Regions from separate parts of the Consotaella aegiceratis genome, predicted to be linked through region 1. Evidence: riboswitches for the same ligand, from Rfam matches in the RefSeq annotation. Region 1 holds a riboswitch; the other holds the start of a gene.

Evidence for each region. Region 1 has a riboswitch for thiamine pyrophosphate ahead of thiB (thiamine ABC transporter substrate binding subunit). Riboswitches for the same ligand answer to the same signal wherever they lie in the genome.
Region 2: another riboswitch for thiamine pyrophosphate. It lies ahead of thiC (phosphomethylpyrimidine synthase ThiC); the one in region 1 lies ahead of thiB (thiamine ABC transporter substrate binding subunit).

The regions. Positions count from the first base shown of each region.
Region 1 is NZ_JAZHFT010000032.1:8,383-12,608, forward strand. It holds gene thiP (thiamine/thiamine pyrophosphate ABC transporter permease) at 1-1,179, opposite strand, end outside; gene thiB (thiamine ABC transporter substrate binding subunit) at 1,214-2,230, opposite strand; TPP riboswitch at 2,275-2,379, opposite strand; gene SMD10_RS18645 (thiamine diphosphokinase) at 2,463-3,098, shown strand; tRNA gene SMD10_RS18650 (tRNA-Arg) at 3,198-3,274, shown strand; gene SMD10_RS18655 (TetR/AcrR family transcriptional regulator) at 3,397-4,038, opposite strand; gene SMD10_RS18660 (NADP-dependent oxidoreductase) at 4,193-4,226, shown strand, end outside.
Region 2 is NZ_JAZHFT010000011.1:10,320-14,545, forward strand. It holds gene SMD10_RS09755 (nucleoside hydrolase) at 1-605, shown strand, start outside; gene thiC (phosphomethylpyrimidine synthase ThiC) at 631-2,454, opposite strand; TPP riboswitch at 2,537-2,668, opposite strand; gene SMD10_RS09765 (alpha-amylase family glycosyl hydrolase) at 2,714-4,033, opposite strand; gene SMD10_RS09770 (uracil-DNA glycosylase) at 4,068-4,226, opposite strand, start outside.

The DNA.
Region 1 (4,226 bases):
GACCACGGGCGGCACGACCAGAACCAGACTGCCGGATAGGTCGAACAGCGGCCGCAGGCGCCTCAGCTTCGGCCCGGCCTTGATGCCGGCGGCGCTCGATGCGGCCAATGCCTGGGCGGCGAAGAGCAGCGCCGTCGACAAGAGCAGACCAAGGCTGGCTGCCGCTGCGGCCACCGCGCCGCTGGTGGCGATCGCCCGGCGCACGCTCGCTTCGCCCAGAAGCCGCAGGAGGTCGGCGGCGAGACCATCGACGACGACGGCCAGCAAGGGCGTCACGATGAAGCCGACACCGAGCAGGATGACGATCCCATCGAAGACGCGCAGAGCCGGCGACATCCGGTCATAGCGCCGCGGCCGCCGGCCAAGGGTGAAGCCGCCCAGCCCCTCGCCGCCCAGCCGCAGCATGGCGGCCAGCACGAGTCCGGTCAGCAGAATCTGCGCCAACGCGAGGAACACCGCACGGCCGGGATCGAAATCGTACCGCAGCGCCTGGTAGACGGCGACCTCCAGCGTGGTCGCGCGCGGCCCCCCGCCGAGCGTCAGAACGAGAGTGAAGCTGGTCACGCACAGCATGAAGACGAGGCTGGCCGCTCCCGGCAGCGCGGTGCGGATCGCCGGCCATTCGACCGTCCGGAAGGTGGTGAGCGGATTGAGCGAAAGCTGGCCGGCGAGCTTCCAGCTTTCGGCCGGCACGGCGTCGAGGGCCGCCACCATCAGCCGTGCTGCCAGCGGCATGTTGAAGAAGACATGGGCGATCAGGATGCCCGGCAGGCCATAGATGTCGAGACGCGGCAGGCCGAGCGCCACGGCAGTTTGCGACAGCAGGCCGTTGCGTCCCCAGATGGCGATGATGGCGAGCGCTCCGACCAGCACCGGCAGCGCCTGCGGCAGCAGGAACAGCCGCAGCACCGTGGTGCGCCCGACGAACCGCGAGCGATGCAGGGCCAGGGCGAGCGGCAGCCCGCAGACGAGCGACAAGACGGTCGACAGAAGCGCCTGCTCCAGCGTGAAGCCGGCCACGCCCCAGAGATAGCGGCTGGACAGCACCGCGCCGAGGGATTCGATCGAGCCGGCCTGCACGAGCAGCGAAACGAAGGCCCCGCCGAGGAAGACGGCCAGCGCAAGCACGGCGACAAGTCCGGCCCCGACCCGCCATTCCAGATCCGCAACGGCTTTCACCGCGGTTCGCCTTCCCGATGCCTCACCGCCCCGTTCAGCGCCCCATCGCCTCCAGCCATTCGTCGGTCCAGGCCCGGCGGTTCGCGGCGACCTCGTCCGGCGTGAAGGACAAGGTCTTCTCCGGCATCACCAGCCGGTCGAAGGCCTCCGGCAGGGCGGCGTCGGTCTTGGCGGCCGGCATCATCCAGTTGGTGGTCGGCAGCAGGTCCTGGACGGCGGGCGAGATCAGAAAGGCGAGGAAGTCCCGCGCGAGGTCGGGGTGATCGGAGGCGGCGAGCCGGCCGGCGACCTCGACCTGGATATAATGGCCTTCGTCGAAGGCGGCCGCCTGGTAGCGGTCCGTATCCTCTTCGATCATGTGATAGGCCGGCGACGTGGTGTAGCTCAAGACCATCGGCGTCTCGCCGCCGGTCAGCATGCCATAGGCCTCGCTCCAGCCCGGCGTGACGGTCAGGACGCGGTCGGCCATCTGCTTCCACTTCGCGGCGGCCTCTTCGCCATAGACCTTCTTCATCCAGAGAAGCAGGCCGAGACCCGGCGTCGAGGTGCGCGGGTCCTCGATGACGATCTTCGTCTCGGGATCGCCGGTTACGAGGTCGTCCAGGCTGTGCGGCGGCCGATCGATCGCCTCGCTGTCATAGACGACAGCGAACCATCCATAGTCGAAGGGCACGAAACTCTCGTCATCGAAGCCGCCGGGGACAGAAACGGCCGCCTTGTCGACGTCGCTCGGAGCGAAAAGACCCGTCGCCTTGGCTTCGGCGACCAGATTGGTGTCGAGGCCGAGGACCACGTCGGCGGGCGTCGAACCGCCTTCCAGCTTCAGCCGGTTGAGGATGGCCACGCCATCTTCCAGCCCGACCCATTCGACCGTGCAGCCGCATTGGCCCTCGAAGGCCTCCTTCACCTTGGGACCCGGGCCCCAATCGGCGATGAAACTCTCATAGGCGTAGACCGTGAGCACGGGCTGGTCCTGCGCGGCGGCAGGCCCCGCCGCCACGGCAGCGGACGCCACGAGCATCAAAGAAGCGAGGATCGGACGTGAGCACATGAGCGCCTCCTTGGGTTTCGAATGGGGAAGAGGCGCGTTCGCAAATCACGAAAGCTCTTCATCCCTCCGCCGGTGCGAGCCGGATCAGGTTCGGCGGGTTGGCGGCAAACCGCCTCTCAGCCCGTTCTCGGGCACCCCGTGTGAGCAGCACCAGACTTAGAGAACGAACCGGATGGGGGCAAGCGAAGATGCACGATTGCGCGCCGCCCTCCGGCGCGCTACCAGCGCAATCATGAGCCATTTCGCCATTCTTCTCGCCGGGCCCGTCTGGCCGACCGCCACCCTGCGCGCAAAACTCGCAGGGGCTCGGGTGATCGCCGCCGACGGAGGCATGGCGCATGCCCATGCGCTGGGCATCACGCCGGAGCTCTGGGTCGGCGACTTCGATTCGGCGGCGGACGAGGAGACGAGCCGGCACAAGGACGTGCCGCGCCAGCCTTTTCCGCGCGACAAGGCGGCAAGCGACGGCGAACTGGCGGTGGAAGCGGCGATCGAGCGCGGCGCCACGTCGCTGACGCTGGTGGGGGCGCTCGGTGGGCCGCGCACCGACCACGCCTTCATGAACCTCGGGCTGGCCCTGCGCTATGGTGAGAAGGGCCTGGACGTGCACCTCGCCAGCGGCCGCGAGGAGGCCTGGCCGCTGATCGAGAGCACCCGCCGCTTCGACCTGACGGCGGGCACGGTGTTTTCGATCCTGCCCTTCTCCGATCTCGGCGGCCTCAGCGTCAGCGGCGCGAAATGGCCGCTCGACGCGATCGATCTGCCGTTCCATTCGGTCCTGACGCTGTCGAACGAGGCGCTCGGCCGGGTCGAGGTGACGATCAAGCGCGGCCGCTCCATCGTCCTGGCGCAGTCGGCGACCGTGTAGCGCGCGGATCGAACAGGGTCGCCGATCGGGTCAGGGCCATCCGATCGGGTGTTTGAGGGTTGGCGCAGGCCCTGACTTTGGCTTATGGTGCCGCCGCGTGGTCCCGTAGCTCAGCAGGATAGAGCATCAGATTCCTAATCTGAGGGTCACAGGTTCGAATCCTGTCGGGATCACCAGTTTAAGCAACTGCACCCGCCCTGATCACCGGCCTCACCCGTTCGGCTGGTGAAACCAATCCATTCATAGAAGCTCGCGACTTCAAGGCCTTGTCGACCGGCGGAAAGCGCCTGTGGCGGGGTCAGGCGTAGGGCGTGCCGGCCATGGCTGCCTTCAGGCCGAGGGTTCCCTGGTCGACGATGGCGAGGAAGGCGGTTTTCGCGTCCCTTGCCGACCCTCCCTGTCGAAAGACCCGATGCGCCTGGAGGAAGGCCACGCTCCACGTCGCCAGAAGCAGGCCGGCTGCGAGATGGGCGTCGGGATCGGATGGGTCCCGCCCGACGCGCTCCGATAGCGCCACGGCCACGACTTGCGCGAGTTCATCACGGATCGCCCTGGCGCGCGCCTTCAGGGCCTCGCTGCGTTCGACCGTCTCCACGAAGCTCCGGCTGCCGGCCGAAAACTGGAGAAAAGGGATCCGCTCCGCAACGAGCCGATGGGCCAGCAGGCGCAGCGTCTCGATCGGCGCAACGCCGGGATCCTTCCGCCGCAACGCATTGCGTAGAATCTCGCGCCCTTCCTCGTCGCGGTCGAAGAACATGTCCTCCTTGCGGGGGAAGTGATTGAAGACCGTCATCCGCCCGACATCGGCGGCGGCCGCGATCTCATCCACCGTCACATGATCGAAGCCCCGCTCCCGAAAGAGCTGGTCGGCGGCCAAAGAAATAGCCCGTCGCGTGGCTAGGCGCTTGCGGGTGCGACGGTCGTCGATCGGCTCTGACATCGGGCACCCATAACACGTCCTTGGACCGAGTCCACATTGCGGATTGACACGGGGATGGGTCGAGGCGTAATCATATATGTACTCAGTACATTTTAAAATCCAGTACATATTATTGCGCTGCGAAGACCGAGAGCGGGTTCAAGGCGGAGAACGCATGAAGGCGATTCAATTCAACGACTATGGCGGCG
Region 2 (4,226 bases), on a different contig from region 1:
TGGTGACCCTCTGCGCCATCGGGCCGATGACCAATCTGGCCTTGGCACTCGCGCGAGAGTCGGCGCTGCGACAGAGGATCGGTCGCATCGTCACGATGATCGGCGCCTATTCGGAGGTCGGCAACATCATGCCGGCCGCCGAGTTCAATGCTTATGTCGACCCGCATGCGGCAGAAATCGTCTTTTCCTCCGGTATCCCGATCGTCATGATCCCGCTGGACTGTACGCACCAGCTTCTGACCAGCGCCGAGCGCGTCGCTCGCTTCGCCGCGATCGGCAACCGAGTGGGATCGGTGGTGGCGGACTGGCTCCGCTTCGAAAAACGCTTCGAGGCGGCAAAATACGGCACCGACGGCGGCCCGCTGCACGACCCCAACACCGTCGCCTGGCTGATCCGGCCCGATCTCTATTCGGGCCGCGAGGTCAATGTCGCGGTCGAGACCGGGTCGGAACGGACCATGGGTATGACCGTCGTCGACTGGTGGGGCGTCAGCGGCCGTGCCGCCAACGCCCTGGTGTTGCGAGACGTGGACGCCGACGGCGTCTACGATCTTCTGACCGAACGGTTTTCGCGCTATCCGCTCGACCACAGCCGGATCGGATGACACGGCGTTCCCGCGATCGATCGGCCTACTCGGCCGGTTCGCTGGGCACGTAGAGCTCGCCGCCTTCGCGGAACTTGGCGGCCATCTCTTCCATCCCAGCCTTGCGGGCTTCGTCGCGGATATCGTGCGAGATCCGCATCGAGCAGAATTTCGGCCCGCACATGGAGCAGAAATGCGCCAGCTTGTGAGCCTCCTTCGGCAGCGTCTCGTCGTGGAAGGCGCGGGCCGTGTCGGGATCGAGCGACAGGTTGAACTGATCCTCCCAGCGGAACTCGAAGCGCGCGCACGACATGGCGTCGTCCCAGGCCTGGGCAGCCGGATGGCCCTTGGCGAGATCGGCGGCGTGCGCGGCGATCTTGTAGGTGATGACACCGGTCTTTACGTCGTTGCGGTCCGGCAGACCGAGGTGTTCCTTGGGCGTGACGTAGCAGAGCATCGCCGTGCCGAACCAGCCGATCATCGCGGCGCCGATGGCCGACGTGATGTGGTCATATCCTGGCGCGATGTCCGTGGTGAGCGGCCCGAGCGTATAGAACGGCGCTTCGCCGCAAAGCGCCATCTGCTTGTCGACGTTCACCTTGATCTTGTGCATCGGCACATGCCCGGGGCCTTCGATCATCACCTGGCAATCCTTGGCCCAGGCGATCTGCGTCAGCTCGCCGAGCGTCTCCAACTCCGCGAACTGGGCGCGGTCGTTGGCGTCGGCGATCGAGCCGGGTCGCAGCCCGTCGCCCAACGAGAACGCCACGTCGTAGCGGCGGCAGATGTCGCAGATTTCCTCGAAATGCTCGTAGAGGAAGCTTTCGCGGTGGTGATGCAGGCACCACTTGGCCATGATCGAGCCGCCGCGGCTGACGATGCCGGTCACCCTGTCGACGGTGAGCGGGATGTGGTGCAGCCGCACGCCGGCATGGATGGTGAAATAGTCGACGCCCTGTTCGGCCTGCTCGACCAGCGTGTCGCGATAGATTTCCCAGGTCAGGTCCTCGGCGACGCCGCCGACCTTCTCCAGCGCCTGATAGAGCGGCACGGTGCCGATCGGCACGGGTGCGTTGCGGATGATCCAGCCGCGGATGTTGTGGATGTTGCGGCCGGTCGAAAGGTCCATCACCGTATCGGCGCCCCAGCGGATCGCCCAGACCATCTTCTCGACCTCTTCGGCCATCGACGAGGTGACGGCCGAGTTGCCGATATTGGCGTTGATCTTGACCAGGAAATTGCGGCCGATGACCATCGGCTCGGTTTCGGGATGGTTGATGTTGGCGGGCAGGATGGCCCGGCCGCTCGCGATCTCGTCGCGCACGAAGTCCGGCGTCACGAAATCGGGGATGGCGGCACCGAAATCCTCGCCGTCGCGCGACTGTGCTTCGGCTGCGGCCTTGCGGCCGACATTTTCCCGGATGGCGGCGAATTCCATTTCAGGCGTGACGATGCCGGCGCGGGCATAGGCCATCTGGGTGACGGCCCGACCGCCCTTCGCTCGCAGCGGCGGTCGTTGGATCGAAAAGGCCGGGGTGCGGGCCTGCTCGGAGACGAAGCCGTTATCGGCCGGCGCCACGGTGCGGCCGGGATAGCGTTCGACGTCGCCGCGCGCTTCGATCCAGGCCCGGCGTAGCGCCGGCAGCCCGGATTCGATGGTGATCTCGGCGCCAAGATCGGTATAGGGACCAGAGGAATCGTAGACGGCGAGAGGCGGCTCGTCGGCCGTCGGGTGGAGCGCGATCCGGCGCATCGGCACACGGACGTCCGGATGGATGCTGCCGGGGATGAAGACCTTTGAGGAGGCCGGCAGCGGCCCGGTCGTCACCTGCGGCGCCGTCGTGCGGTCGGTTTGGGATGGAATCGGCATGATCGAGGCTCCTTGCCTAGGCAATGGAGACCCAGCTCTGACCGGAAGGTGGGAAGAGATCCGACGGTGTCGTCGTATGCGGCCGCCATTGTCTGCACCGTCCCTACGCCAGTATGAACTGGATCAGGTTCGAAGGGTCACTGCGCTGCCGAAGCCGGTTCGGGCGTGGCCAGCAGTATCTCAGCCTCTTGTCGAGGCCCCCCTGGTAACAGGCCTAGGGTGATCGGGCCGATGCCAGTTGTCAATCGGCTATCGATCGTCAGGCGCGGTCGAGCACGGCCCAGCCGAAGGGGGGCAGTTCGACATGGGCGTCGGTCGTCCCGGCGTCGCTCGTCGTTGCCTCTCCAGCGAGAACGGTGCGGGCGCCCGGCGCGGGCAGGAGTCTTGTCTCATCGGTCAGGTTGAGCGCAACGACGAGACTTTGGCCGGCATCCGCCGCTTCGTAGACCATCGTCCGGTTCGTCAGATGCTGGATCGTCGTGCGGGCGCGATGAAGCCAGGGATGGCGGCGCCGCAGGCCGATCAGGTCCTGGTGCAGGCGAAAGATCGGCCACCCGTGCGGGGCGAGTTCGCCCGGTACGGCCGGAAAGGCGGGGCGAACCGCGTCGTCGCCGCCGGCGCGGTTCTCCTTGATGCCGCGAAACGCCTGTTCGTCGCCGGCATAGACCGAGGGCGTGCCGCCGAGGGTGAACAGCAGCACCAGGGCATGCGGCAGGAGGCGCTCGTCCTCGATCTGGCTGGCGATGCGTGTGACGTCGTGGTTGCCGACGAAGGACTGCGGCACAAAGTGCTCGAGAAAGATGTTGTGGCGATTGAGCGCCCAGGAAAGCTCGAAGAAGTTGTGATCGTTGATGGCGCTCCAGATCGCCTTCCAGAGCTCGTATTGCGTGACGGCGTCGACGCCCGTTTGCTCCACGAAGGCGGCGTAATCGCCGTGGATGACCTCGCCGAAGACATAGGCCTCGGGATGCGCCCGGCGCACGCGCGGCAGCACGTCGGCCCAGAACTGGCGTGGCATCGCATAGGCGGCGTCGAGCCGCCAGCCGGCTGCTCCGCGATCGAGCCAATGGGACATCACCCGCACCACGTAATCGGCCACGGCCGGCTCGTCGTGGTTGAGCGTGACGAGCTGACGATGCCCTTCGAAGCAGGCGTAGTCGGGCTCGCCGCCATAGCGCGGCCAGAAGAGACGAAACCAGGCTGCTTCCGGCGCCTCGGGGCCGCCGGCCAGTGCCGCCTGGAAGGCTCCAAAGCGACGGCCGACGTGGTTGAAGACGCCGTCGAGCAGGATCTTCAGCCCCCGGCCGCGTGCTACCTCGACCAGTCGGTAGAAGTCCTCCTCGTCGCCGAGGCGTGGATCGATGCGGAAGTGGTCGATGGTGTCGTAGCCGTGCGTTTCCGACGCGAAGATCGGGCCGAGCGCCAGGCCGGACGCTCCGAGCTCGACCGCATAGTCGAGCCACGGCTCCAGACGGTCCAGCCGATGGACGACCGGTGCCTCCGCATTTTCGGCCTCCGCCCCCAGGAATCCCAGCGGGTAGAGGTGCCACCACACCGCGTGCTTGATCCAGTCCGGCATGCCGATACGCCTTAACCCGAGCTTCCGTTCTGCTCTACGAAACCGAGGTCTTCAAAAACGCCGCCACGCGCTCGAACACGGCGGTGAACATCGCTTCGGTGAGCCGCCCGGTGTTCGTGTTGTAGCGCGAGCAATGGTAGCTGGAGAAGATCCGGATCCCCGCAATCTCGTGCTTGCCGCCATGGCTGAAGGG